DNA from 3 places in the Nocardiopsis codii genome. Region 1 is predicted to be linked to each of the others. Evidence: riboswitches for the same ligand, from Rfam matches in the RefSeq annotation. Region 1 holds a riboswitch; each other region holds the start of a gene.
What was found. Region 1 has a riboswitch for cobalamin ahead of Q8791_RS02900 (ABC transporter substrate-binding protein). Riboswitches for the same ligand answer to the same signal wherever they lie in the genome.
Positions count from the first base shown of each region.

Region 2: another riboswitch for cobalamin. It lies ahead of metE (5-methyltetrahydropteroyltriglutamate--homocysteine S-methyltransferase); the one in region 1 lies ahead of Q8791_RS02900 (ABC transporter substrate-binding protein).
Region 3: another riboswitch for cobalamin. It lies ahead of Q8791_RS18560 (ribonucleoside-diphosphate reductase subunit alpha); the one in region 1 lies ahead of Q8791_RS02900 (ABC transporter substrate-binding protein).

Region 1 is NZ_JAUZMY010000002.1:231,552-238,743, forward strand. It holds gene Q8791_RS02890 (ABC transporter ATP-binding protein) at 1-201, opposite strand, end outside; gene Q8791_RS02895 (FecCD family ABC transporter permease) at 198-1,214, opposite strand; gene Q8791_RS02900 (ABC transporter substrate-binding protein) at 1,211-2,269, opposite strand; cobalamin riboswitch at 2,330-2,540, opposite strand; gene Q8791_RS02905 (helix-turn-helix transcriptional regulator) at 2,847-3,677, opposite strand; gene Q8791_RS02910 (putative quinol monooxygenase) at 3,781-4,104, shown strand; gene Q8791_RS02915 (NAD-dependent epimerase/dehydratase family protein) at 4,237-5,265, shown strand; gene Q8791_RS02920 (helix-turn-helix transcriptional regulator) at 5,563-7,192, opposite strand, start outside.
Region 2 is NZ_JAUZMY010000031.1:26,913-34,104, forward strand. It holds gene Q8791_RS25490 (DUF3558 domain-containing protein) at 1-105, shown strand, start outside; gene metE (5-methyltetrahydropteroyltriglutamate--homocysteine S-methyltransferase) at 202-2,493, opposite strand; cobalamin riboswitch at 2,637-2,867, opposite strand; gene Q8791_RS25500 (polysaccharide deacetylase family protein) at 3,091-4,641, shown strand; gene Q8791_RS25505 (polysaccharide deacetylase family protein) at 4,850-6,430, shown strand; gene Q8791_RS25510 (quinone-dependent dihydroorotate dehydrogenase) at 6,723-7,192, opposite strand, start outside.
Region 3 is NZ_JAUZMY010000018.1:75,139-82,330, forward strand. It holds gene Q8791_RS18545 (sigma-70 family RNA polymerase sigma factor) at 1-793, shown strand, start outside; gene Q8791_RS18550 (NYN domain-containing protein) at 991-2,658, shown strand; gene Q8791_RS18555 (hypothetical protein) at 2,684-3,256, shown strand; cobalamin riboswitch at 3,739-3,929, shown strand; gene Q8791_RS18560 (ribonucleoside-diphosphate reductase subunit alpha) at 4,087-6,636, shown strand; gene Q8791_RS18565 (NAD(P)-dependent alcohol dehydrogenase) at 6,710-7,192, opposite strand, start outside.

The sequences.
Region 1 (7,192 bases):
CACGCCGGCGGAGGGTCCGAGCACCCCGGCGAGCAGCCTCAGCAGGGTGGACTTGCCCGACCCGTTGGGGCCGAGCAGGCCGACGGTCTCCCCCGGCCGGGGCGCGAGGGTGACACCGTCGACCACGAGCCGGCCGCCGAGCCCGAGGCTGACCCGGTCGGCGCGCAGCCCCTCCACCGGGGCCCGGACGGAGTCGTTCACGTCTTCCTCCTCACGCGGTACAGCACGGCGACGAAGGCGGGCACCCCGATGAGGGAGGTGACCACCCCCACCGGGATCTCCTGCGGGTCCAGCGCGGTCCGGGCGACCGTGTCCACCCACACCAGGAAGACCGCCCCCGCCAGGGCGGTGACCGGCAGCAGCCGGGCGTGGGAGGAACCGGTGAGGGCCCGTGCGGCGTGCGGCAGGACCAGCCCCACGAAGCCGATCGCGCCCGCGGAGCTGACCAGCACCGCGGTGAGCAGCGCGGTGACGCTCAGCATCAGTACGCGGGTCCGGCCCACCTGGACGCCCAGGTTCGCCGCGGCCTCCTCGCCGAAGGCGAAGGCGTCCAGGGTGGTGGTGTTGGCGAGGCAGACGGCGAGCACGAGGCACAGCACCGCGGTGCACAGGAGCACATCGGTCCATCCGGCGCCGCTGAGGGAGCCCAGCAGCCAGAACAGCACCGCTCGCGTGGTGTCGGCGTTCGCCGAGGTCAGCACGATGAACGAGGTCAGTGCCGAGAACAGCTGCATGGCCGCGACCCCGGACAGAACGACGCGGTCCATGCTCCCGCCGAGGCTGTGGCTGAGCAGCATCACCATGCCGAAGGAGAGCAGCGCGCCCGCGAAGGCCCCCGCCGGGAGCGAGACCGCTCCGACGCCCCAGCCGAGCACGGTCACGACGACCGCCCCGGTGGAGGCGCCGGAGGAGACCCCGAGCACGAAGGGGTCCGCCAGCGGGTTGCGGAGCAGGGACTGCATCACCGCGCCGCACACGGCCAGGCCGGCCCCGCAGACCGCGGCGAGCAGGGTGCGGGGCATGCGCAGGTTCCACACGATGCCCTCGCGCAACGGCGTCAGAGGGCTCACGCCCCACCCGAACCGGGCGGCGGCCGACCTCCAGACCTCGGCCGGGGTGATGTCGGCGGGCCCGATGGTGACGGCGACCGAGACCGACAGTCCGAGGAGCAGCAGGCCGGAGGTGATGAGGAGCGCCGGACGCGCACCGCTCAACGGACGTACCCGAGCTCGCGCAGGCCGTCGGCGACCAGCTCGATGCCCTCGACCGTGCGGATCGAGGGGTTCATCGCCTGGCCGCTGAGCAGGACGTACCGCTCCTCGCGCACGGCGGTGAGGTTGCGGGTGGCCGGATTGTCCTCCAGGAACTCGATCTTGGCCGCCGCGGTCTCCGCCGTCTGGGAGTCGCGGGTCAGGTCGCCGAGCACGATGACGTCGGGATCGCGGTCCGCGACGGTCTCCCAGTTGATCTGGGGCCACTCGCTGTGGGTGTCGTCGAAGGCGTTCTGCGCACCGACGGCGCTGGTGATGGCGCCGGGGGCGCCGCAGCAGCCCGCGAGGTAGGGCGACTGCGCGTTGGCGAACCAGTACATGAGGGAGACGTCCTCGACCTCCAGGTCCTCGGTCGCGGCGTCCACCCGGAGCCGGAGCCCGTCGACCAGTTCCTCCCCGCGCTCCTCGACCCCGAAGGCCTCGGCCAGGTCGTGGATCTCGCCGTAGACGGCCTCCAGTGTGAGCGGCTCGCTCCGGGAGCCGTCCCCGCCGCCCTCGTTGTCCTTGCCGGTGGCGCAGTCGGTCGGGGAGGTGTACGCGGGCACGCCCAGCTCCTCGAACTGTTCACGGGTGGCGACGCCGCCGGCGCCGAGTGTGGAGACGAAGGAGGCGGTCACGAAGTCGGGTTCGGCTTCCAGGACCCGCTCGAAGGAGGGGCTGTTCTCGGCCAGCCGCGGGATGTCCGCCTCGGCCTCCTCCAGCCCCTCCATGATCGGGTCGGTCCAGGTGGCGGTGCCGACCACCCGGTCCTCCAGTCCCAGGGAGAGGAGGATCTCGGTGGTGCCCTGGTTGAGGGAGACCGCCCTCTGGGGAGGCGCGTCGAGGGTGACCTCGTGGCCGCAGTTGTCGATGGTGCGGGGGTATCCGGACCCCGCGGCCGCTTCGGTGCCGTCGCCGCCCGGGTCGCCCGGCCGTCCGCAGGCGGTGAGGGCGAGGAGGGGGACGAGCAGGAGGGCGAGGGAGGGGAGGGCGGAGGACGGGAGCGCGTGGCGCGACATGGGGATGCCTCGGGTGTCGGGACTCGAACGCGGAGCCTGGCATGGATGCGCCTCCGCGCACTCGACGCGGAGGGGCCAGCAGGTCTTCGGACTCGGGTTCCTCCGGACGGAGTGCCTTCCCAGGTCGGTGCCTCGCGGGCGTTTCCGTCCGCGCGCGTGTCCCAGTGGCTCGTGTACCCCGCCCGTCCCCCACACCGCTGCGCGTCAGCTCCGGATTCGCACCGGATTCCCTGACCACCTACGTGGTACGACTGGCCCCGGAAGGGTACCAAGGGCCTCGCGCGCCCTCCCGGGCGGGCGGGAGGGGGGCATGCGCGGCCCCGGCACGGCCGCCGCGGACCACCGCGCACCTCTCCCGCGAGCCCCCCTTCCGCCGCCGATGGCGGGCGAGCGCTCGCGCGGTTCCGCACCGGTCGGCCGCGCGCGACGTGCCGGAACGCCGTGGCGCATGGGCCGGGCCGGCCGGCTCGGTGCGGGCCGCACCCCACTCACCCACTCGCACTGTTGAGAATGCCGTGAAATGGGAGAACGCTCTGCGATCCGACTTCGCACCCCCGTGCCTCACAGGGATCGCGAGTCAGCTTTTCGAGCTCATTTCCTGGATGCCGATGGCGGACAGGAGATCGAGTTTGTTCCTGGCGTCCGCGTCGCGTGGGGTGTCCACCACGAGGCGGAGGTTCGTGCCCTGGGTGGTGAGCACATCGGAGTCGAAGGCGATGTCCCCCACTTCCGGATGCGCGACGATCTTGTGAGCGCCCTGGTGGTCGCCCACCGACCGGAGCTCCCAGAGTTCACGGAACCGGTGACTGCGGTTGAGCCTTGAGACCAACGCCCTGATGTCGGGGTCCTTCGCGTACCGGCTCGTCGTCGCGCGCAGGTCGGCGACCAGTGACTCCTCGAACGCGGCACGCTCCACAGGGGTCTGCCGGATGCGGGTCTCCCGGATCTCGAACTGGGAGATCAGGGCGTTGCGCTCATCGTCGCCATGCCTCGTGGGGTCGCCGAAGGTCGCCGCGAACAGCGGGTTCCAGTGCAGCAACTGCCAGGCGGCGTCGCACACCGCCACCGGGCTGTCGGCGAGCCGCTCCACGATCCGATGCACGCTGGCGGGGACGAGTCGCGGAATACGGTCCGGGTCTGCGGCGTGGCCGGCCAGGCGCAGGAGATGGGCCTGCTCATCGTCGGACAGCCGCAGTGCGCGGGCGAGGGCCGAGCAGACTTGCGCCGACGGCGTCGAGGCCCGGCCCTGTTCCAGCCGGACGACATACTCGACAGAGATTCCGGCCAGCTGCGCCAGTTCGCCCCGCCGCAGTCCGGCGACCCGGCGGGGGACATGGTGGGGCAGCCCGACGACGCCGGGGTCGAGCCGATCCCGCCAAGCCCTCAACGCGACACCGAGTTCGTTCATGGGCGCCATCCTCCCCCGCACTCGGCTGTCGTGGCGTGGTACCAGCTGTACCAGGAAGACCTGTGGCTTCCTCAGGACCTGCCGCGGGCCCACCATCGAGCTCATGGACAACACACCTGACCGCTATGTCACCGTGCTCCTGGAAGTTCGAGCGAAGCCCGGCAAGGAAGCCGAACTGAAGGCGTTCATCGCCGGTACCGTCACCGCCTCACGCAATGACCCGGGCAACATCGACTACGAGCCACATGAGGTGGAGGGCCGACCGGGCACCTTCATCGTTCTTGAGCGCTGGGACACGCACGAGGCGTTCGAAGGCCACCTGAGGGCCCCCCGGCGGCAGGCACTGGCGCCCCGGCTCCTGGAGCTGCTGGACGGATCGGCCGACGATGGCGTCCGCTTCCTGCGGCCGTTCCGTCCGGCGGATTGAGGCGCGCCGACCGCCGGGCCGAGAACGCCCGCCGGTCGTCTCGCGCCCATTCGCCACCGGTGCGATTCCCCGCACCCGCAGCGCACAGCAGATCGACTCACGACACAGCCATTGACGGCAATGGGAACTGGCATGGACATATTTCTCACCGGCGGCAGCGGTTTCGTCGGACAGCACTTCATCACCCGTCTGATCGCCGACGGCCATACGGTGTGGGCACTGGCCCGCAGTCCTGAGGCCGCGCGGCGAGTGGAGCGAGCCGGGGCGACGCCCGTCCTCGGCGATCTCACCGACCTGCGCGGACCGGATGACCGCCCCGGCGCCACGCCCACGGGGACGCCGCGACCGGCCCCGACCTGGCTGACCGTCCTGGACCGGTGTGAGGCGGTGATCCACTCGGCTGCCCGCATGGAGTTCTGGGGGCCGGACGCCGGATTCGAGCGGGACAACCACTGGCCGACCGTCTCCCTGTTCACCGCCGCGGCCTCCGCCGGCGTCAGGCGATTCGTGCTCATCAGCGCCGCCGCCGTGTCGACCGACCGGCGCAGCAAGCCTGTGGTGGTCTCCGAGGCGACGCCGACCGGTCGGCCGATCATCGCGTACGGCCGGGTCAAGCTCGCGACCGAGCGGGCTCTGGCGGACACCGCCACCCCGGGGATGACGCTGGTGACGCTGCGCCCACCGTTCATCTGGGGCCCGGGAATGGCGACGCTGCGCGACGCTGCGACCTCGGCCGCCGCCGGCCGGTTCGCCTGGATCGACGGCGGACGCCACGTCATGGACCTCGTCCACGTCGACAACCTCGCGACTGCGACGACAGCCGCGCTGAGCCGCGGCCGCGACCGCGGCGTCTACTACATCACCGACGGCGCTCCGATGCGGGTCCGGGAGTTCTTCGCCCCGGCCCTGGCGGCCATGGGCGCCGATGTCAGCCGCGCGCGCAGTGTCCCGCTCGCCGTCGCCTCGCCCGTCGCCGGGGTCCTCGACCGGGCATGGCGACTGCTGCGCCGCCCCACCCCGCCGCCGCTGCACAACTGGCTGGTGGCCATCATGGGGCGCGACCGCAGCTACGACATCGCCAGGGCCCGCGCCGACCTGGGCTACCAGCCGAGCGTGACCTTCTCCGCCGGGCTGGATGATCTGCGCACATCCGCGCGGTAGCCGCCGCCCCGCTCCCGAGAAACGGCCCCGGCGGAAATGAACCGACCCCCGGGAGTCGGACTGAGAAATGCAGTTCCGACTCCCGGGGGTCGGTTCGCAGAAACCGGAGACCTCTGCTTTTCGGCTCTCCTTCTGCTGGTCGACCCACGGCCTCGACTCGACCGGGTCGCACCGCTGCGACCTACCGGTCACGACCAGGGGCAGTCCCGGTTCACGGCCCTCCGTCCGCGCCCAACGCCTCCCCAGGGCAGCGGGCGCCGCACCGCCCGACCGCGACGCCCCGCACACCGGCGCGGCTCAACCCGGCTCCGGGCCGCCGTGGGTGCGCCCCAGCTCGGAGCGCGTGGTGATACCCAGCTTGGCGAACACGTTGCCGAGGTGGTGGCCCACGGTGCGGTGACTGATCCGCAGCTTCGCGGCGATCTCGCGGTTCGTCATCTGCTGAGCGGCCAGCCGGGCGATCCTGTGCTCCTGGGCGGTGAGTCGGACGTCTTTTCCGGCGTCGGGGCTCCCCCGGCGGCCGGGGGGACCTGTGAGGTCCCGTTCACGCCGCGCGCGCCGGCTCAGGGGCTCGGCCCCCAGGCGGTCGAACACCTCCAGGGCGCTCTCGAGGTGGACACGTGCGTCGGTCCGTCGGCGGCCCCGCCGCAACCACTCGCCGTAGAACAGCCGGGCGCGGGCGTGCAGGAGCGGTTGTGATCGTGTGCCGGGCACGTCGAGTGCGGCTTGGAAGGCGTCCTCGGCGCGGGGTCCGCCCAACAGCGCCTCGGCGGCGTACGCGGCGGAGCACGCCCACGGCGCTCCGGTGCGCCGCGCCCAGGCGTGCAACCGCCGCACCCGTTCCTCTGCCACGTCGAGCCGTCCCACGTGCACAGCGGCCTCGGCGGTGTCGAGCGCGGCCAGCAGCGCGAAGGTCGGGTGCATCGCACCGTGTCCGGGGTCGGCCAGGTGCAGCAGGGTGTCCAGCGCTTCCTCGGGACGCTCCTGGAACAGGCTCGTCATGCCGGTGATCCAGTAGGACGCCGCGCTCACCGCACGGCTTCCCCGCGGGAGCGCGGTCCGCAGCACGCGGTCGGCAGCCTCGGCGGCCCGGTGCTCGTCACCGCGCACGGCGGCGAGCCAGCCCAGGCAGTTGCGGCAGTGGGCGGCGATCTGGTCGGCGCCCACGTCCTCCGCCAGCCGCAACCCTTCCGCGGCCGCGGACTCCGACTCCGCCCAGCGGCCGGCGAAGCCGTCCATCGTCGCGGTATTGGCCAGGACGTCGGCGAGCCGGGCCGGTTCGAATCGCCGCCGCAGGTGCGGCGCTCGGCGGCGCAACGCCTCCCCCATCGCCGTGTCGATGCCCCAGACCACCGCGAGAGGAGCAGGCGGAAGCAACCGCAGCGGCGTCCTCCGCGCACGGGCGAGGGCGTCGGCGAAACCCGTCGAGTCGACCGGCGCGGTGTCGGCGGCCGGGTCGTCGCTCCACCAGGCCAGGAGGACGGACAGCCCGGCCTGCTCCTCGACGTCGAGTTCCAGCAGCGACTCCAGCGCCCTGGCCGCCAGATCGCTGCGTCCGGCCGCCCAGCCGGCGCGCATGGCCGTGGTGCCCAGCTCCAGCGCCGTACCCGGATCCTCGACCAGCTCCATGTCGGTGGTCAGGTAGTGGTGGGCCAGCTCGGGGGCGCCTCGAGACGACTCGATGACGCCCCGCAGGCCCAGGCTGCAGCGGGCGATGTGGGTACCCGGGGCCAACCGCTCCGCATCGTCGAGCAGGCGCTCCGCGGTGGTCGCCCACCCGGCGTCCCAGGCGGCCCGTGCGGCTCCGGCGAGCCGTCGGGAGGCGTCGATCGGCGCGGGTGAGAGTTCGGCGGCCCGCCGCAGCGCCCGTGCCTCCGCCGTCATGGCACCGCGGAGCCGGCAGTGGGCCGCGGTCCGTTCGAGCAGT
Region 2 (7,192 bases), on a different contig from region 1:
TCCTTCACCGGTGACGACTCCCCCGAGGACCTGGTCCTCCCCGACAACATCGAGGAGATCATGGTCAACGCCGGCGCCGACGCGCTGGCCGTGGTCGGCACCTGACCGTCCCGCACAGACGGAGAGGGGCCGCGGCTTTCGCCGCGGCCCCTCCCCTTTTCCGCGCCTCAGTGCCCGGACGAAGGGCCCTGGGGGACTCCGCTAGCGGGCGCCGGGCAGGTCGGCGCGCACCCGGCGGGCCGCCTCCACCATGTTGCGCAGGGCCTGCTCCGCCTCGGCGTAGCCGCGCGTCTTCAGGCCGCAGTCGGGGTTGACCCACAGGTTGCCGGCGTCGATGTGCGCGGCGGCCAGCCGCAGCGAGCCCTCGATCTCCTCCACCGACGGCACACGCGGGGAGTGGATGTCGTACACGCCGGGACCGATCCCCCGCTTGTAGCCGCGGCGGCCCAGGTCCTCCACCAGCTCCATGCGGGAACGGGCGGCCTCGACGCTGGTCACGTCGGCGTCCAGCGCCTCGATCCCCCCGACGATCAGCCCGAACTCCGAGTAGCACATGTGCGTGTGGATCGTCGTGGACGGCGACACACCGGACGTGGCCAGACGGAAGGAGTTCACCGCCCAGTCCAGGTACGCGCCGCGCTGCTCCTCACGCAGCGGCAGCAGCTCGCGCAGGGCGGCCTCGTCCACCTGGATGTGGCGGATACCGGCGCGCTCCAGGTCGGCGACCTCGTCGCGCAGGGCCAGGCCCACCTGGCGGGCGGTCTCCCCGAGCGGCTGGTCGGTGCGCACGAACGACCAGGCGAGCATGGTCACGGGGCCGGTCAGCATGCCCTTGACCGGCTTGTCGGTGCGCGACTGGGCGTAGGTGATCCACTCGACGGTCATCGGCTCGGGGCGCGAGACGTCGCCGAACAGGATCGGCGGACGCACGCACCGCGAACCGTAGGACTGCACCCAGCCGTTCTCGGTGGTGGCGTAGCCCTCCAACTGCTCGGCGAAGTACTGGACCATGTCGTTGCGCTCGGGCTCGCCGTGCACGAGCACGTCGAGGCCGATCTCCTCCTGGAGCGCGATGACCCGGTCGATCTCCTCACGGAGGATCTGCTTGTAGGCGTCCTCCGCCAGTTCGCCCCGCCGGTGGGCGGCGCGGGCGCGGCGCAGCTCGCCGGTCTGCGGGAACGAACCGATGGTGGTCGTGGTCAGCGGGGTGTCCGCGGGGGTGCCGCGGTCCTGGGGACGCTCGTAGGCGTCGGGGCCCAGGGCGTCCAGCCGGGCGCGCACGCGCGCGTCGGTGAAGGCGGGGTTTCCGCCGGCGCCGCCGCCCGCGTACTCGGCCTCCGCCCCCTCGGAGAGGACGCGGCCGAGAAGGGCCGTCTCCTCAGCCTTCTGCTTGGCGAAGGCCAGGGCCTCGCGCAGCTCGGGGGCGAGGGAGGTCTCCGCGTCCAGGTCGATCGGCACGTGCAGGAGCGAGCAGGACGTGCTCACGGTGAGCTCGTCCGTGAGGGCGAGCAGGGTGCCGAGAGTGGCCACGGCGGCCGGGATGTCGGTGCGCCAGACGTTGCGGCCGTCCACCACGCCGGCGACCAGGCGGGTGCCGCCCAGCCCGGAGACCTTCACCAGGTCGTCGATGCCCTCGCCGCCGGTCACCAGGTCCAGGCCGACGGCCTCGACCGGGGAGTCCTTGAGCACGCGCAGGGCGGCGGCTCCGATGGAGCCGAAGTAGGTCGAGACCAGGAGCGAGGGGCGTTCGGTGAGGGCGCCCAGTCGCTGGTAGGAGCGCTCCAGGAGACCGACCGCGGCGCGGCCCTCGTCGGTGGCCAGGATCGGCTCGTCCAGCTGCACCTCGGTGGCGCCCGCGGCAGCGAGGTCCGCGAGGAGCTGCGCGTAGGCGTCCAGGAGCTGGTCGAGCAGCTCGACGGGGCTCCAGCCCTCAGGCGCGTCGTCGGCGGCCTTGGCCAGCAGGAGGAAGGTCAGCGGGCCGACCAGGACCGGACGCGTCCGGAAGCCGGCCTCGGAGGCCTCGCGGAACTCGGCGACGGGCTTGTCGCCGACCAGGCGGGGACGCGTGCTCGGCGACAGCTCGGGGACCAGGTAGTGGTAGTTGGTGTCGAACCACTTGGTCATCTCCAGCGGCGGAGCGCCCTGCTCGCCGCGGGCGAGCGCGAAGTAGCGGCGCAGCTCCTCGTCGCGGTCGCCCGCGGCTGCCGGGGAGGTGAACCGTGAGGGCACCAGGTCGAACAGGACAGCGGTGTCCAGGACGTGGTCGTAGTAGGAGAACGTGTTGGACGGGATGTCGTCGACGCCCGCCTCGCGCAGCTGGGCGTAGACGCCCCTGCGCAGGTCGGCGGCGACGCCGTCCAGTTCGTCCGCGGTCGTCCCGCCCTTCCAGTACGACTCGCTGGCGCGCTTGAGTTCGCGGTGGGGACCGATCCTCGGGTAACCGTGCACGGTGGAGCGCACGGAGGGCCGGGAGGCCCCGGGGGTGTCGGACATGAGCTTCTCTCCCTCGTCGAAAGCCGGGTACCGGCCACGAGGCGAGCGAGGACGCGGGCATGCCGGAGACCACGCCGCGGGCGTGTGCACCTGCCTCCCGCTCCTCGGCCCTCCCTCGGGGCACGGGACCACCGGCGGCACGGGTGCGACGCCGGGTGGAGGCAGGTCTTCGGACTCGAGGGCGCGGACGGTGCGGACACCGTCCTCCTACTGGCCGCCGCTTCCCGGTTTCCGACATTACCGATCGGATTTCCAGTGCTTATGGCGACGTTCGTTCCCTCATACCGCTGCGGGGCAGTCCCGGAGTCGCACCGGGTTCCCTCTTGCGACACACCCCTCCCCTTCCGGGCGCGGCCCGGACTCTGGGGTGGAACATGTACCTTCCACGCCTGCAAGTATAGGGAGCGCCCTCTCCGCCCCTGTACCCGGCGTGCATCCCCGTGCCCGGCCCGGAAACAGTGCGAACCCCTGTTGTGCGGTCGGCGTCACACCCGAAATGAAGCGTTACGCGGCGGAGCCCTCTCCCGCGCTCCCCGCGAACGTTCGTCTGTAGATGAACGTGGAGAACCCCTGGTGAACAAGCAGTCCCATCCGACCATGGCCCCCGATCGCCCCCTCTTCACGATCGCGGTCGCGCTGGCGGTCGTCGCGGGGCTGGTCTGGTCGGCCGTCGTCCCACCCGGTGTCATCACCCCCGAACACATGGGGGACGCCCGCCCCGCGGCGGACGGCGGACCCGACGAGCACCTGCCCGCGACCGGTGAACCCGACGGGCTGACCGTGGTGGACCCCGGTGACGTGGTGGACCTGACGGAGTCCTCCCTCGCCCGCGAGGGCGGGGTGGCGACGGAGGTCGCCTACCCGGTCCTCCCCAACGCCGAACCGCTGAGCGGCTTCCTGGACCGCGAACTCTCCGCGGAGGTGGACGCCTTCGAGGCGGCCAACCCCGGCGCGGTCTCCTTCGAGTCCGCGTGGAACCTGACGGCGGCCAACGACGACCTCGTCGGCGTCCGGGTGACCCGCGAGGAGACCGACTCCGAGGGGACCCGTGAGGCGTACACCACCTACTGGTACGACGCCCTGACCGGCACGGCCCACCCCTCCACCGCCCTGGTCGCGGGACAGGAGGAGCTGGAGGAGCTGAACGGCCTGGTGCGGGACGCCCTCCCGGACACCGCCGCCCCCGACGCCGTCCACCCCATCGGCTCGCTGTACGACTCCGTGGGGTTCAACCCCGACGGCGACCTCGTCGTGGAGTTCGACGCCGGGCAGGTCGCCCCCGTCGGCGAGGGCCGGACCCACGCGGTCATCGACGCCTCGGAGTCCGGCCCCCTCCTGTCCGACCTGGGCGAGCGCGCGTCGCACGCCGCGACCCGGGGAGTCCGCGACTTCGCCATCGCCGATCCGCCCGAGGCGGCCGGGGACAGCCGGGAGCAGACCCCGCCCGGGACGGTGCCGCCCGTGGACGAGGACATCGACTGCTCCGCCCCCGGCGCCAAGTGCGTGGCCCTGACCTACGACGACGGCCCGGGCGGGCGCACCCCCGAACTGCTGGACATGCTCGCCGAGTACGACGCCCGCGCCACGTTCTTCGTCACCGGCCACCCGGTGATGGAGGATCCGCGCACCGTGAGGCGCACCTACGCGGAGGGCCACGAACTGGCCAACCACACCCTCACCCACCCCGACCTGGCAGGGCTGGGCGCGGGCGGGATCCGCTCGAACCTCGGCACCGTCCAGGCCCTGGTGTACCGCGAGACCGGGTACACCATGGACCTCATGAGGCCCCCCTACGGGTCCACCGACGACGGGGTCACGGCGGTGACCGCGGACATGGGACTGGCCCAGATCCTGTGGAGCATCGACACCAACGACTGGAAGGACCGCAAGGCGTCCGTGGTCGCCGACCGGGCCGTGGACGGCGCCTCCCCCGGAGCGATCATCCTCATGCACGACATCCACGACACGACGGTCGACGCCTCCCGCACGATCATCCGCGAACTCGACGCGCACGGGTACACGATGGTCACCGTCTCCCAGCTCCTCGGCACGACGACGCCGGGCGAGACCTACGTCGACGGGGCCCCCGAGCCGCCCGCCGCGACGGACGGGGAGGACGACGGGGAACCCGGCGACGAAGCGGTCTGAGCCCGCGCCGGGCCTCCCGGGCGGCCCGGCGCCGCGGGGCGCAACGGTCGTCCCGGGACACTTCGGGCGGGTGCGCGTCGAGTGCGGACCATGACCCGCCCTGTGGCGGTGACCACATGTGGTCACCGCCACAGGTGTGCGGACGGCGTCCCCTATGTTGCTGCCATCAACCGCGTGAGCACCCGCCCAGGGATGAGGGAGACCGGTGTTGTCGTCGAGCCGAGTTCGTCCTGGCCAGGCCGAGTCCCGCCCGGGGCCGGTCCGGGCCCTCCGGCCGCGGGTCGGCGGGATCGCCGTCCGGTGCGGCCCGCGCCGGACGGGTGCGGCGGTGGCGGCGCTGCTCCTGCCGCTGGCCGCCTGCGGCACCGGCGGAGCAGCGGGGGCCGACGACCCGGAGCTCATGACCGTGCTGCTGGACGAGGCCGGCGAGGAGGCCTCCGAGTGGACCGGTGACGCCGGCGACTTCGGGGACCACCCCCACCGGCCGGACGGCGTCGAGGTCGACGTCGCCTACCCGACGTTCGAGGGCGCCGACGGGTTCGCCGCCGGACTGGCCGAACAGGTCGACCGGGAGGTGCGGGACTTCCGGGGAGCCAGCCGCGACCCCGTGCGCCTCGCGATCGACTGGGAGGTCGTGGCCGCCGGGAGCGGAGTCCTGGGTGTGCGCCTGGTGCGCACCGAGGAGGACCTGCACGGTCAGCGCCGGGGATACGGGACGTACTGGTACGACTCGGAGACCGGGCACACCGCGTACGCGACGGAGCTGCTGGTCGACCACGACGCCCTGGTGGCGCTCGACGGGATCGTGCGCGAGGAGCTGACCGGCGCGGAGGACGTGGACCTGGAGGGGCTGCACCCCGTGATGCGCACGTACGACTCGATGGGGTTCAACTCCGACGGCGACCTGCTGGTGGAGTTCGACGACGGTCACCTGTCCCCGATCGTGGTCGGCCACCCGCCCACGTCGGAGCCGGGCAGGATCGTCGCGGTGGTGCCGTCGGAGGCGGCGGCCCCGCTCCTGTCCGACCTGGGGGAGCGCGCCCGGCAGGCGTCGACGGCGGAGGAGCCCGTGCTGGCGGTGGACCCGCCCGCCGCCGCGGCGGAGTCCGTCCCGCCCGCCCCGGGGGTGGTCGCCGCGGGCGACCCGGACCTGGACTGCGAGGACCCGGAGGCCAGGTGCGTCGCCCTGACCTACGACGACGGCCCGGCCGAGGGCACCCCCGCGCTCCTGGACCTGCTGGCCGAGGAGGAGGTGCCGGCGACGTTCTTCCTCAACGGCGACCCGACGCTGACCCGCCCCGGCGTGCTGCGGCGCGCCTACGCCGAGGGACACGAGATCGCCAGCCACAACGACCTCCACGAGCACATGACGGAGTACTTCGACGAGGACGACCTCCCGGGTCAGATCGCGGCGGTCAGCGCGATGGTCCGGCGGCAGACGGGCCAGGACGTGGAGCTGTTCCGACCGCCCTTCGGTGACACGTCGGGGCCGGTCGTCGAGGAGATCGGCCGACAGGGGATGGCCCAGGTCCTGTGGAACCTGGACAGCCAGGACTGGACGGGCCTGTCCCCGGAGGAGATCGCCGACGGCGTCATGGCCGATGTCGGCGCCGGCTCGGTGGTGCTCATGCACGACACGCTCGCGCCGACCCTCGCCGCCACCCCGCAGATCATCGACCGGCTACGGGAGGAGGGCTACGAGTTCGCGACCGTCAGCCAGGTGGTCGGCGACCCCGAACCCGGCGAGTCCTACCCGCCCGACGGCGTCACCGTGCCCGAGTACTGGTAGGAGTGTCGGCGGAGGGGCGGCGGCCTGTGTCGGCCGTGCCCCTCCTGTGCCCCCGCCTCTGCCGTGCCCGGCATCCGCGGCCCGTCGGCGCCCCGCCCCCTGCAAGGCCCGAGGGGGCGTCCGGGCCCGCCGCACCGCGGGTCGGGCGCGGGCCCGGACACGCCGCGGGGCCGGGGCCCTCACGGATCCGGACGTGCGTCGCACCCCTGTGAGCCGGGGTGTCGCAACCCCCACCAGAACCCGGGAGGCCACCGGACCCGGACGGGACAGGACCGTGGCCGGACGGCGGTGGTCAGACGGCGGTGGACTCCGGGGCCCGCCCGGCGTCGGGGACGTCGGCGCCGACCGCCTCGCCGATGGAGCCGTACCCGGCCCGTCGGACCAGCTTGGCCAGGCCGCGGTGGATGCGCCTCGGCCAGAGGGGGCCGCCGTAGATCAGGCCCGTGTAGCCCTGCACGAGGGTCGCCCCCGCGCGGATGCGCGCCCACGCGTCCTCGGGGGTCTCGACACCGCCGACGGCGACCAGGGTGACGCGGTCGCCCACGCGGGCGCGGAGGCGGCGCAGCACCTCCAACGACCGCTCCTTGAGCGGGGCTCCGGACAGGCCGCCCGCACCGGCCGCCTCCACCTCGTCCGCGGAGGCGGCCAGCCCCTCGCGGGAGATGGTGGTGTTGGTGGCGATGATGCCGTCCAGCCCCTCGGCCAGGGCGAGGTCGGCGACCGCGTCGACATCCTCGTCGGCCAGGTCGGGGGCGATCTTCA
Region 3 (7,192 bases), on a different contig from region 1:
GGCCCGTCTCCGTGAGGGGCGGCACCGCGACAACGACAACTGGGTGATGGCGCCGCTGGACGACGACCAGGACCCCACCACCACCTCGTCGAGCGCCGCGACCTGGGACCTCCCCGAAGGCGGCGCGGTCCGCTGGGCGGGCCTGTACTTCTCGGCGGCGGGCGCCCCCGACTCCCCCACCGCCCGGGTCAAGGGGCCGGGCATGACGGAGTACCGGACCGTGGCCGCCACCGACACGGAGGTGGCGGACCTGCCCGCCTACCCCGCCTACCAGGCGTTCGCCGACGTCACCGACCTCGTGCGGGCGCAGGGCGGCGGCCAGTGGTGGGTGGGCGACGTACCGGCGAGGGAGGGCCGGGGCGTGTACGCCGGGTGGAGCCTGGTGGTGGTCCTGGAGGACCCGGGCATCGGCTCCTACAACCAGGCGATGGTGCTCGACGACACCGGGGCCGTCTTCCGGGACGACACGGGCATGTCCTTCCCGGTGTCGGGGCTGCTGCCCGCCGCGGTCCCCTCGCACGTCGACGTGGTGGCCTGGGAGGGTGACGCCGACCTGCGGGGGGACAGGGTGACGGTGGACGGCCAGGTGGTCGCGCCGAGCAGCGGGTACGGGGAGGCGGACAACGCGTTCGCCGGTTCGGCCCGCGGGGCGGTGGGGGACCCCCTCACCTTCGGCACCGACGTCGTCCGATTCGACGCGGTACTCGGTCGGGAAACGGATATCCGAATCCTCACCGAGCAGGACGCCGTACTGGTGGGAGTCGTGGCGGTGACCGCCCCGATGCGTACCTGAAGTCCGGTATTCGCGCCGCGCTCCGAACCTGGCCCGAGGGGCTGGGAAGCCCCATCCGCCCCGGGGGGTCGCCTGTGCGTAGTGACCTCATGACTTTGCGTATTCACGGAGGGCACGCAAAACGAGACAGACTTGGCTAGGCTGTGCCCCGGTCATGGATATGGCCCCAGAGTCAAAAGGGAAGGGGGCGGTGTCACGTGGACCGCTGCGCGTTGTTCGTTGACGCGGGATACCTTCTCGCGGACGGCGCGATGGCCGTGCACGGAACCCGCAACCGGGACTCCGTCTCCTGGGACTACTCCGGACTCGTCCAGTTCCTCAACGAGGTGGCGCGGGACCGCACCGGTCTTCCGCTGCTGCGTTGCTACTGGTACGAGGCCGTCGCCGACGACCGGCGCTCCCAGGAACAGGACGGCATCGCCGACATCCCCGGCATCAAGTTCCGAGCCGCGAGGATACGGCCCGGTCGACGCGAGGGCGTGGAGAGCTACGTCCAGCGCGACATCACCACGCTGGCCCGTACCGGCGTCCTGTGCGACGCCGTCCTGGTCAGCGGTGACGAGGACATGGCGTCCGTCGTCGCCGACGTCCAGGACATGGGCGTGCGCGTCACCGTCGTGCACATCTCCGTCGAGGGCAACTGGACCATCTCCCGCGCCCTGCGCCGGGAGTGCGACGACCTCATCGAGATCGGGGCGGGCCATCTGCGCCCGCACGTCAACCTGCTCTCCAGCGGCGGCTCCCCCCAGGAGACCGCGGCCAAGACCACCACTCCGTTCGCCAACGGCCGCGCCCGGTCGGCGCCCGAGACCCCGAGGCAGCCCGTCGCGGCGCAGTCCGGCGGCAGCAGGGTCGACCCGGCGGGCTCCCCCAGCGGGGGCCTGGAGGCGATGTTCGCGGGAACCGGCGGCCAGCCCGTTCCCCAGGGCAGCGCCATGGACCAGTTGCGCGCCATGCGCAGGTCCCTCGCCCAGCAGCGCGGCGGCGACCACCTCGCCGGGCCGGGCGGTGACAGCGGCCAGCAGCCCGGCGGCATCGACGCCAACGGGTTCCCGTCCGGTGGGCAGACCCCGCCCGGCGTGGGAGGCAACGGCTCCTACCCCGGCGGCCCGATGACCGGGGGGCACCCCGCACAGAACGGGCAGCAGGGCTACCCCGTCACCGAGGGCCACCCGTCGATGCGGGGGGCCGACCAGGGGGGCTACGGCCTTCCGGGCAGGTCGGTGCCCGGCCAGGGGCAGCCGATGACCGGTCCGCAGCCGTCCTTCAACGGCACGGGACCCCAGCAGTCCTTCGCCTCCGGCACCGGGGCGCAGCGCTCGTTCGCCCCGGACGGCCAACCCGGCCACGCGCCACCGCCGAGAAACGCGCCACCCCAGGACCCACGTCAGGATCCGCGCTACGGCGGGGGGGACAGTTCCGGATACGGGGGAGCGGCCGACGCAAACCCTACCTATGGGACCAGTACGGAAACTGACACCGCTCACCGCGGTGGGGCAGCCTCCCCCTACGGGGGGCAGCCACGTACTGGTCCCGAACCAGCCGACCGGTTCAGTCCCGGCGGCTACCAGGAATCCCGTCCCAGTCCTGGATATCCCCAGCAGACACGCCCCGCCGCGCATACCGTTGACGAAGCGGTGCATGTTGCGCACAAGGAAGGGAACGACTTCGCGGAGTCGATCGCTCGCGAGGCGCCCGCTCTGTGGGTGGAGGCCGTACTCGCCCGCAGGCCCAGGATGCCCTCCGATCTGGAGGCGCGTCTGCTCCAGGGTTCCTCGCTGCCGATCGACCACCTGTTGCGCGACGAGGTCCGCGACGGGCTGCGCCAGGGCTTCTGGCAGGCCCTGGAGCGGGCCAGGTCCTGACGGGGCGCGGGAGTGCGAGTAGGGGATGGGGGCGATGCGCTTGACCCACGTGACGACGGCTGAACTCGACCGTTGGGAATTCCACGCTGTCCGGTCCGGTGAGCACGGACGGGTCGCCGCCCAACTGCTGGACCTGGCCAACCGGGTCGACGCCGGGAGCGAGGTCTCGCGCGCCGAGCTGTTCGTGCGCGCGGGCGAGCAGTGGGAGATCGCCCAGGAGTTCGAGCGCGCCTGCGCGGCCTACCAGCGGGCGATCGACGACGGCGGCGCCACGGTGATCGACGCCCGGGCGCTCAGCGCCGGCGCGCTCCTGCAACTGGACGAGGTCGACCAGGCCTACGTCCACCTCACACGCCTGGAGGGCGAGGAACCGCCCGGACTCCAGACCTTCATCCACGTCGCCGAGGCACTGTACGCGCACGACGACCTGGAGGGCGCGGAACGGTGGGCGACGGTCGGTGCGCGCCGCTTCCTCGACCAGGAGTCCTCGCCCTACGTCCGCGACCTGTTGGTGGAGCTCCTGCGCATCAGGTTCCGCATCCGCACCGACCTCGGTCTGGCGGAGGACCAGCTGGACAGCAGACTCGACGAGGAGTGACCTCCGCCGCCGTACGGCGGCGGCCCGGGCCACCCCCACCGGAGGTTCGGGCCGGGGACGCCCGCGTCGGCGTCCGCGGAGTGAGCTTTCCTACGTGCGGGCGTCCCTCCGACACGCCCGGAGCGGCACCCGGACAGATCACCGTCCGGGCGCCCCGGCCCGTCACCGACCGCCGCCGATACGGCGGTGTGGTCTGCGGCGCCGAGTCGTCCGGTACGGTCCGAACCGCTTCGGAGACGGGATTCCGGACGTTCGGAGGCCCGTCGGAGGACCCGCGCGGTCCCGGGGAGCCCCGGCGACGATCTAGGCTGTGTCCGGTCGCCTCCCAGCTGCCCCGACGAGGCGCGCAATCCCCCTGAACCGGGCGCTCGCGGCCCCCGCATACCACGGCCCGCGCGTGTGTTCGACGATCGTCGAAGAATCCGAGAAATCGGTGACACGCCATCATCTTGCGGTGTTCCAACGCGGGGCCCCCTAGATGTAGTATCTGTCCCGCTGGTGGTTCACCCCTCGGGGTGAGGCAAGAGGGAACCCGGTGTGAAGCCGGGGCTGCCCCGCAGCGGTATGTGGGAACGAAGCCGTCACAGGCACCGGGGACCCCCGAAGGCCCTGGGAAGCGACGGTGCGTAGGTCGCCCACGAGCCCGAAGACCTGCCGCCGGTGCGCACGCGAGCGTGCGCCGACGACGGGGCTTCGAGGGTGAGCCGCCGCGACCCACCGGTCAGACGACCGCACGCACCCGGTGCGTCGGTCCACCGGTGCGTGCCGCGCACCTTGCTTATCGTGTCCCCTCCCCGCCGGGACTCTTCTACCGAGGTTGGAGCCGCTGTATGACCCTTGACGTCGAGGCCGTGCCCGTATCCGTTCGGCCCGAGCCGACCAACGAGGGCGCGCCCCCCGCCGCCATCGACCGGATCGAGCACGTCGTGACCGAGGCCTGTGCCAGGCTCACCGGTGTTTCGGCGGAGAAGGTCCTCACCGAGGCCCGCCGCGGCTTCTACCCCGGCATCCCCGACTCCGAGGTCGAGCTCGCCCTGGTCATGGCCGCCCGCAGCTTCGTGGAGGTGGACCCCGACTACTCGTTCGTGGCCGCCCGCCTGCTGCTGGACAAGCTGCGCCGTGAGGCCCTCACCTTCATCAGCGGCGCCCCCGACGCCGCCGGGCAGTCCGAGATGGGCGAGCGCTACGCCGCCTACCTGGCCGCCTACGTCCGCCGCGGCATCGACCTGGGCCAGCTGGACCCCGCGCTCGCCGGGTTCGACCTGGACCGGCTCGGCGCCGCCCTGTACCCCGAGCGGGACGAGCAGTTCACCTTCCTCGGCATCCAGACCCTCTACGACCGCTACTTCCTGCACAGCGACGAGGTCCGCTACGAGCTGCCGCAGGCGTTCTTCATGCGCGTCGCCATGGGTCTGGCCCTCAACGAGGACGACCGCGAGGCCCGTGCCATCGAGTTCTACGAGCTGCTGTCCTCGTTCGACTTCATGGCCTCCACGCCCACCCTGTTCAACGCCGGCACGGTGCGCGCGCAGCTGTCCTCCTGCTTCCTCACCACCGTCGGCGACGACCTCCAGGCCATCTTCCACGGCATCAGCAACAACGCGATGCTGTCCAAGTACTCCGGCGGGCTCGGCAACGACTGGACCCCGGTGCGCGGCCTCGGCTCGCACATCCGCGGCACCAACGGCAAGAGCCAGGGCGTCGTCCCGTTCCTGAAGATCGCCAACGACACGGCCGTCGCGGTCAACCAGGGCGGCAAGCGCAAGGGCGCCGTGTGCGCCTACCTGGAGACCTGGCACATCGACATCGAGGAGTTCCTCGACCTCCGCAAGAACACCGGTGACGACCGCCGCCGCACGCACGACATGAACACCGCGAACTGGGTTCCCGACCTGTTCATGCAGCGTGTGGAGCAGGGCGGCAGCTGGACCCTGTTCTCGCCGGACGAGGTCCCCGACCTGCACGACAAGTACGGCACCGACTTCGCCGAGGCCTACGAGAAGTACGAGGCCGCCGCCGAGGCGGGCCGGATCAAGGTCGCCAAGAAGCTCCCCGCGGTCGACCTGTGGCGGCGCATGCTGACCATGCTGTTCGAGACGGGCCACCCCTGGATCACCTTCAAGGACCCGTCCAACCTGCGTTCGCCGCAGCAGCACGTCGGCGTCGTGCACTCCTCCAACCTGTGCACCGAGATCACGCTGAACACCAGCGCCGACGAGGTCGCCGTCTGCAACCTGGGCTCGGTCAACCTGGCCCAGCACGTCGGCCCCGACGGCCTGGACGCCGAGCGCCTGCGCCGGACCGTCCGCACCGCCGTGCGCATGCTCGACAACGTCATCGACGTGAACTTCTACACGATCCCCGAGGCGCGCCGCGCGAACCTGCGCCACCGCCCCGTCGGGCTCGGCCTCATGGGCTTCCAGGACGCCCTGTTCAAGCTGCGCACCCCCTTCGCCTCCGAGGGCGCTGTGACGTTCGCGGACGAGAGCATGGAGCTCATCAGCTACTACGCCATCGAGGCCTCCATGGAGCTGGCCGCAGAGCGCGGCTCCTACGAGTCCTTCGAGGGTTCGCTGTGGAGCCGGGGCGTCCTGCCGATCGACTCGCTGCGGCTCCTCGCGGACTCGCGCGGCGGCGACCTCGACATGGACCGCGGCGAGACCCTGGACTGGGACTCCCTGCGCGAGCGCGTGAAGTCGACCGGGATGCGCAACTCCAACGTGATGGCGATCGCGCCCACCGCGACCATCGCCAACATCACCGGTGTCGGCCAGTCGATCGAGCCGCTCTACCGCAACCTGTACGTCAAGTCGAACATGTCCGGCGACTTCACCGTCGTCAACCCGTACCTGATCCGGGACCTCAAGGCGCGCGGCCTGTGGGACGACGACATGGTCTCGGCCCTGAAGATGCACGACGGCAGCCTCGGCGCCATCGACCGCGTCCCGGACGACCTCAAGGCCCTGTACGCGACCGCGTTCGAGGTCGACCCCGAGTGGCTGGTGGACGCGGGCTCGCGCCGCCAGAAGTGGATCGACCAGGCCCAGTCCCTGAACCTGTACATGGCGGCCCCGAGCGGCAGGAAGCTCGACACCCTGTACCGCCGCGCCTGGCGCTCCGGTCTCAAGACCACCTACTACCTGCGTTCGCAGAGCGCCACGCACGTGGAGAAGAGCACGCTCAAGGGCACCGACGGCCGCCTGAACGCGGTCGCGGCGACCCCGGTCGCGAGCAGCGCCCCGGCGGCGGCTCCCGCGCCCGCCCCCGTTCCCGAGCCGGTCGCGGCGCCCGCCGTGAACACCGAGGTCGAGGACGAGTTCGAGATCGTGGACGGCCAGGCCTGCTCCATCGACGACCCCGAGTGCGAGGCCTGCCAGTAGGACGTGGGACCGGGGCCGCCCGCGGGCGGCCCCCGGCGGGGGGGGGGGGGCCCCACCGCGGTCTCCGCTCCGGTCAGCCGGTGGCCAGGGTGGAGGTGTCGATGACGAACCGGTACCGCACGTCCGAGGCCAGCACCCGTTCCCAGGCGTCGTTGATCCCGTCCGCGCCGATGATCTCGACCTCCGGGGCGATGCCGTGCTCGGCGCAGAAGTCGAGCATCTCCTGGGTCTGGGCGATGCCGCCGATCTTCGAACCGGCGAAGGAGCGCCGGTTCTCGAACAGCGTGAACAGGGTCACCGGCACAGGCTCGGGCGGGGCGCCCACGCTGACGATCGTGCCGTCCAGGGTCAACAGGTTCAGGTAGGCGTCCATGTCGATGGAGGCGCTGACGGTGTTGACGATGAGGTCGAAGGTGTTGGCCAACCGCTCGAAGGTGGCCGGGTCGCCGGTGGCGTGGTAGTGGTCGGCGCCGAACCGCAGGCCGTCCTCGCGCTTCTTCAGGCTCTGGGAGAGCACCGTCACCTCGGCGCCCATGGCGTGGGCGATCTTGACGGC